One region of the Weissella paramesenteroides genome, then DNA from elsewhere that is predicted to be linked to it. Evidence: predicted binding sites of a transcription regulator. Region 1 holds the regulator's gene; the other holds the start of a gene.
What was found. Region 1 encodes HrcA, which represses chaperone genes, less so after heat shock. Its sites were predicted from a motif close to TTAGCACTCNNNNNNNNNGAGTGCTAA; they were not measured.

Region 1 (3,629 bases):
CATACCAGTTTTAAGTTGGCAACAGGCAGGATTTTTTATTGGCTATTCTTCACTGAATGACGGTGTTCATCCGAAATACATGACTTATAGAAGAATGAGTACAACGATTATAAATTTTATGATTCAAAATAAAACTACTCAGCCAATTGTTTTAAAAAAGCAGCGGATTTTTGTATCAAATGGTTGGCAAACAAATGAACAAGGTTATCGGCAGTATGCTAAAAACAATATTTTACTGACAGATTGGCAAAAGATTGGTCATACGAACTATTATTTTGATCCAATTAATAAATCAGTGGTGTTTGAAAAATAATTTAAAAAATCGTGGACAAATAATGGCAAATAACGTCCTTGTATATAGCTCAATTAATGACAGTTAATACAGGAGAAGAAGATGATCCAAATAAAGAAATGGTTACCAATAACAATTATTACTGTTGCCATAAGTGTTACGTATCAAGAAATTTCGATGACTCAAATTTGTGCAGATAATAAGAACGGCTATATTAATCAGCGTTTCTATAAGGATAATGTATTGGCAAATGGCTATTTAAATGATGGTCAGCAGTGGTTCCTGTTTAAGGATGGAAGCAAGCAAATTGAAATCCAAAAATGGCAAGAAAATTATTATTATTTTGATCCCAAAACAGGGTTAAGGTCGGACGATGTGTTTAGGAATCAATGGGGTAATACTTATTATTTTGATAAGAATGGTATTGCTGTCTCTGGGTTTCAATTAATTTCCGGTAAAAAATATTATTTTGGCGATGATGGTACGCATTTTTTGCGCAAAAATACTTGGCTCAATATAAACGGCAAGCAATATTATGCTGATATAAATGGTGTTATTGTGAGTGGCGTTCAAAAAATTGATAGCAACTATTATTTCTTTAATATTGATACAAATGATTTGCGAAAAAAACGAGATTATATTTTGTCACAATGGGGTAAATGGTATTTAATTAATGAACTAGGAATCGTTCAAAGCGGGTTACAATACTGGGCAGGCGATAATTACTATTTTGATCCAGTGACCTTCTTAAAAGTCGAAAATCAAACAAGGAACATTAATAATGTTGACTGGTATTTTGATAATCAAGGTATCGGACATAAAAAAATTGATCAACGAATTGTGGAAGATATTACTTTTGCTGAATTAAATAAGATACGAAAAATGTATGGACGTCACCCACTGGTATGGGATAATCAACTCGCACAATTGGCACAAAATAGGGCAAGTCTCACAAATAAGACTGGTATTCCTGCAAATCACTGGCGTACACCAAACGAGGTGATAGGTATTGGGTGGCAGAAAGGAAATAATGTTATCATGGCTTGGTTTAATGAAACAAATATGTTGCCAAAAGGAACTCGAGGACATCATGATTGGTTGTTAAATAACAGTGTTACTAAGGTTGGTTTTGGCTATTCTGGTAATGTCATTGTTGGCAAGTCCAATTAAAATTAGCACTTAATAATAAAGAGTGCTAAAAGGTGTTGACAAGTTAACTTCAGGCGTGTACTATAATAACTGTTAGCACGAAGTAGTTGAGAGTGCTAAGGAAGGTGGCGCGTATGTTAACGGACAGACAGCGGCTAATATTAGCCACAATAATTCGCGATTACGCAAAAACCGGCAAAGCTGTTGGATCTAAAACGCTATTAGGTGAATTAGATTTGACAGTCAGTTCAGCAACTGTGCGAAATGAGATGGCACTACTAGAGGAATTGGGCTTGCTACAAAAAGAGCACACTTCATCGGGTCGCGTGCCTTCACAACGGGGCTATCGCTATTATGTTGATGAATTAATGCATCAACATCATTTATCAAAAGTTGTTCAACAATCATTAGAACGTGTGTTTAATCGTAACTTTCAGGAGATTGACGATTTGATGCAAACGATGGTAGATGAATTAGCGAGTCTGACAGGCTATACGGTTGTTGCTCTAAAACCTGAATCAGCTGATATTCGGCTTTCGGGTTTCCGCCTAGTACCAATAAATGGTCAGCAAATAATGGCCATTATTGTAACTAATGATGGACAAGTTACCAGTCAAAGTTTTAGATTGCCAGAAGGAACGTCTGTTCGATATCTTGATGATATGGTTGATTATATTAATAGAACATTAGTTAACCAACCAATTATTGAAGTATTAAGGACACTAACAGGTGATTTGCCTTGGCAAATGGAACGAACTATCCGTACACCGGTTGCGTTTTTACAACTGTTTGGTGACGTATTAGCGCGATCGATTCATGATAACGTATTTATTGGCGGTTATTTAAATGTTCTTGACTTTACTGTTGATTCAAGCTTGCAAGATGTCAAGCAACTATATCAGTTGCTTGACTCAGCACAAGATATGAGACGTGTTGTTGGAACTGCTAATGATGGAGTGATTGTACAAATCGGTGATGAAAATGGTAATGATTTATTGTCACCATATAGTCTAGTATCAGCCACATATCGTGTAGCACAGTATGGCGTTGGCGCAATTGCTATTTTGGGTCCAACATCTATGCGTTATGCTGACATGGTGAGTTTGGTTGATGCGTTCCGCAGTGCTTTATCGCAACAGTTACTGGAGTATTATCGATAGTTAGAAAAGAGGTGTTAACATGTCAGAAGAGAAGCAAACCCCTGAAGAAGAAATTGAGGTTGTCAGTGAAGAAGCGGATGTTGACACTGAAGCTAAATCTAGTGAGGCAGAAAAGCCTGAGCAAGAAACAGAAGCAGATCAAATTTCTGACCTAAAGGACAAAGTTGCCGAAGCTGAGGACAAATATTTACGTGCAGAAGCTGAGATGCAAAACATGCAGTCTCGATATGCTAAAGAACAAGTTCAAGCTGTTAAATTTGCAAACCAAAAATTAGCAGCTTCAATTCTACCAGCGGTAGATAACTTGGAACGCGCACTACAAGTAGATGCTGAAGATGGTGCAGCAAAGCAAATTAAGACTGGTGTTGAAATGGTTTATAAAACACTGATTTCAGCACTTGAAGAACATGATGTTAAGGCAGTTGGTGAAACTGGCGAAACATTTGACCCGAACTTCCACCAAGCAATTCAATCAGTACCTGCGGATGATGATCATCCTGCAGATACGATTGCAACGGTTCTTCAAAAGGGTTATGTCTTAGCTGATCGAGTAATTCGACCAGCGATGGTAGCTGTTTATAACTAAACAACTAATCATTAAATAATATATAAAAAATCTGATCAATAAGAGGTAAATTATTATGTCAAAGATCATTGGAATTGATTTAGGAACTACAAATTCTGCTGTTGCTGTTATGGAAGGTGGATCTCCAAAGATTATCACTAACCCAAACGGTGGTCGTACGACACCATCAGCTGTTTCATTTAAGAATGGTGAAACACAAGTTGGTGATACAGCAAAGCGTCAAGCAATTACAAATCCAGATACAATTTTGTCAATCAAGTCACACATGGGTGAAGCTGGTTACAAGGTAACTGTTGATGGCAAAGATTATACACCACAAGAAATTTCAGCAATGATTCTACAATATATCAAGAAGTATGCTGAAGATTACTTAGGTGAGACAGTTGACAAGGCTGTTATCACTGTTCCCGCATACTTTAATGATGCGCAACGTCAAGCAACT
Region 2 (3,629 bases), 590 kb from region 1:
TTTTATGACATAAAAAAATGGTAACGACTTACATAAAGTCATTACCATTTTACCTCAAACTGTGTGTAGCCTTCTTAGGCCTAGACCAGTTTACATCATTCCTGGCATACCACCTTGAGCAGGCATTTGCGCATCTGAATCATTCTTTGGTTGTTCAGCGATAACTGCTTCAGTCGTTAACAATAATGCAGATACAGAGGCAGCATTTTGCAAAGCAGAACGTGTCACCTTAGTTGGATCAACAATACCAGCTTTGATCATGTCAGCCCATTCACCAGTTGCCGCATTGTATCCAATGCCAACCTTTTCGTTCTTCAATTGGTTAACAATTACTGAACCTTCAACACCAGCATTTTCTGCAATTTGACGAACTGGCTCTTCTAAGGCACGTTTAACAATATTAATACCAGTTTGTACGTCACCATCTTCTGAAAGTGCAGCAACGGCAGGGATAGCATTAACCAAGGCAGTTCCACCACCTGAAACAAAGCCTTCTTCAACCGCAGCACGAGTTGCATTCAATGCATCTTCAATACGGTACTTCCGCTCTTTAAGCTCAGTTTCAGTTGCAGCACCGACATTAACAACAGCAACGCCACCAGCTAACTTAGCAAGACGTTCTTGCAACTTTTCGCGATCGAAATCAGAGGTTGTCTCAGCAATTTGACCCTTAATGGTTTCAACACGTTCACTAATCGTTGCAGAATTACCGTTACCTTCAACAATTGTTGTATTATCTTTTGTCACAGTAACCTTTGCTGCTTGTCCTAATTGGTCAACAGTTGTATCTTTCAAACTCAATCCCAAGTCATCAGTAATTACTGTTCCACCTGTTAGAATGGCGATGTCTTCAAGTTGTGCCTTACGACGGTCACCAAAGCCAGGTGCCTTAACAGCAACAACGTTAAATGTACCACGCATCTTGTTCAAAACAAGTGTTGGCAAAGCTTCGCCAGTAATATCATCAGCAATGATCAACAAAGCACGACCTTGCTCAACAACACTTTGTAGCAATGGTAAGATTTCTTGGATATTACCAATCTTCTTATCTGTAATCAAAATATATGGATTATCCAATGATGCTTCCATCTTATCATTGTCAGTTACCATGTATTGTGACATATAACCACGATCAAATTGCATTCCTTCAACAACATCTAGCGTTGTTTCAATACCCTTTGATTCTTCAATCGTGATAACACCGTCATTGCCAACCTTTTCCATTGCTTCAGCAATTAACTTACCAACTTCTGGATTAGCGGCAGAGATAGATGCAATTTGCGTAATCTCTTCCTTCGTTGAAACAGTCTTTGACATCTCATGCAATGACTTGACAGCAGCTTCAGTTGCTAATTCAATACCACGACGAACGCCAACTGGATTAGCTCCTGCAGTAACGTTCTTCATACCTTCATTAATAATGGCTTGTGCCAAAACCGTAGCTGTCGTTGTACCATCACCAGCAATATCATTTGTCTTTGAAGCAACTTCAGCGACTAACTTAGCCCCCATGTCTTCAAAGTGATCCTCTAATTCAACAGCCTTAGCAATTGTCACACCATCATTCGTAATTGTAGGTGCACCATAGCTTTGCTCAATAACGACATTACGTCCCTTAGGACCAATTGTTGTTTTTACTGTATCGGCAAGCTTATCAACACCTGCTTGCATTTTTGCACGTGCATCTTCTGAAAATTCAATATCTTTTGCCATATTTACTACCCTCTATTTATTAATTATTTAAATTACAACACTGCCACGATATCTTTTTCGTGAACAACCAAATAATCAACCCCGTCAACACTAATTTCGGTACCAGCAAACTTATCAAAAATAACACTATCGCCTTCTTTTACAGCGGCTGGTGCTGTTAAGTCGCCAACTGTTTGTGTAGAAACAGCGACTACTTTTCCTGTAACTGACTTTTCTTGTGCATTAGAAGCTAACAAAATTCCCCCAACTGATTGCTCAGGTGCTTCTGATACTTGCAATACAACACGATCTCCTAATGGTTTCAACATGTTATCTGACCTCCACAGGTTATTTTTCTTTTATTAGCACTCTGTAAGTTAAAGTGCTAATCAACACTATTAATAATAACACATTACCTATTATTTGCAAACATTTGTTAAAACTGGCTTGAATCTTAGTAAATTAAGTTAAAAGACGCATAAAGACCCAAAATCTTCCAAAATTGAGAAAGATTTTGAGTCTTTATGTCCAATATTTATTTTTCCGCTATAAATGTTTCTAAATCAATGCTTGCTTCAGTCCATTGATCCTCAATTTCTGTTAATTGGGCATCGAGGTCTGCTATTCTCTCTGAGAGTTCTGTTAATTTCGCTAAATCAGACCCATTTTCAGGATCATTCAAGGCAACATTTAACGTATCACGCTCATCAGTAAGAGCTGCCATTTTATCTTCTAATGCTGTGACAGCTCGTTCTAACCGCCGTTGCTCTCGTTGCTGATCTTTTAAAGCTGCCCTTGATAGCGTTTTTTGTTGCACATCCGATGATTCAACAATTGTTGTTTGCTGTGTGGTATCCGCTTTAGTTTCATTCTCGCCAGCAGTTTTTTCAAGATAGTAATCATAATCACCATCAAAAAAGCGTGTACCTGATGGTGACAATTCAATAACTTCCGTTGCCACTTCATTAATGAAATATCGATCATGAGACACAAAGAAAATAGTCCCATTATACTCATTCAATGCTGTTTCCAATACTTCTCGTGAATCTATATCCAAATGATTGGTTGGCTCGTCAAGAATCAAAAAGTTAGCGTGCTCTAGTGCCAGTTTAGTCAGCAAAAGGCGGGCTCGTTCACCACCAGATAGTGCGGCGACTAACTTTTCTACTGCTTCACCAGAAAACATAAACGATCCCAAGATTGATCGTACATCCTTCTCAGCCATTTTGGGGTGTTCATCCCAAATCGTATCGATAACTGATTTTTTACTATCAAGCATCTGTTGCTCTTGATCATAATAACCAACTGTAACATTTGCTCCTAGTTTTATTTTCCCCGCTAATAATGGTAATTTTCCTAAAATAGTCTTGATAAAGGTTGATTTACCAACACCATTTGGTCCAACCAAAGCAACCGCATGTTGCTTATCTACGGCAACATTTACGTTTTCAGCTAAAACATGTGTCATGTCATAACCTAATTTCACATCATTAACTCTTAGCACTTCATTACCAGAATCTTCATCAGCCATAAATTGAATATGTGCCACGCCAGATTCATTTTTAGGCGCCTCGATGCGGTTCATCCGTGCCAACTGCTTGCGTCGTGATTGTGCTCGTTTCGTTGTTGAAGCACGCACAATATTACGTTTCACAAAATCCTCTAGTTTGGCGATCTCAGCTTGTTGTTTATCGTAAGCTTTCTGTTCTTGTAGTATCTTAGCCGCCTTCTGTGCCATAAATTCACTATAATTTCCTTTATAGTGGTCTAATTGACCAGAATGCATATCATAAATCTCAGTTACCACACGATCTAAGAAATAGCGATCATGAGAGACAATCAACAAGGCCCCCTGATAGTTTTTTAGATATTGCTCGAGCCACGCTAGCGTTTGCATATCCAAATGATTCGTTGGTTCATCTAAAATCAGTAAATCG

Region 2: QRX23_RS07135 (co-chaperone GroES) is a predicted target of HrcA. The motif match lies at 2,055-2,081, and genes of this name have one in related genera.

Annotation. Positions count from the first base shown of each region.
Region 1 covers NZ_CP130559.1:827,477-831,105, forward strand. The annotation lists gene QRX23_RS04030 (SGNH/GDSL hydrolase family protein) at 1-313, shown strand, start outside; gene QRX23_RS04035 (CAP domain-containing protein) at 395-1,462, shown strand; gene hrcA (heat-inducible transcriptional repressor HrcA) at 1,576-2,601, shown strand; gene grpE (nucleotide exchange factor GrpE) at 2,621-3,187, shown strand; gene dnaK (molecular chaperone DnaK) at 3,243-3,629, shown strand, end outside.
Region 2 covers NZ_CP130559.1:1,420,368-1,423,996, forward strand. The annotation lists gene groL (chaperonin GroEL) at 91-1,713, opposite strand; gene QRX23_RS07135 (co-chaperone GroES) at 1,746-2,021, opposite strand; gene QRX23_RS07140 (ABC-F family ATP-binding cassette domain-containing protein) at 2,228-3,629, opposite strand, start outside.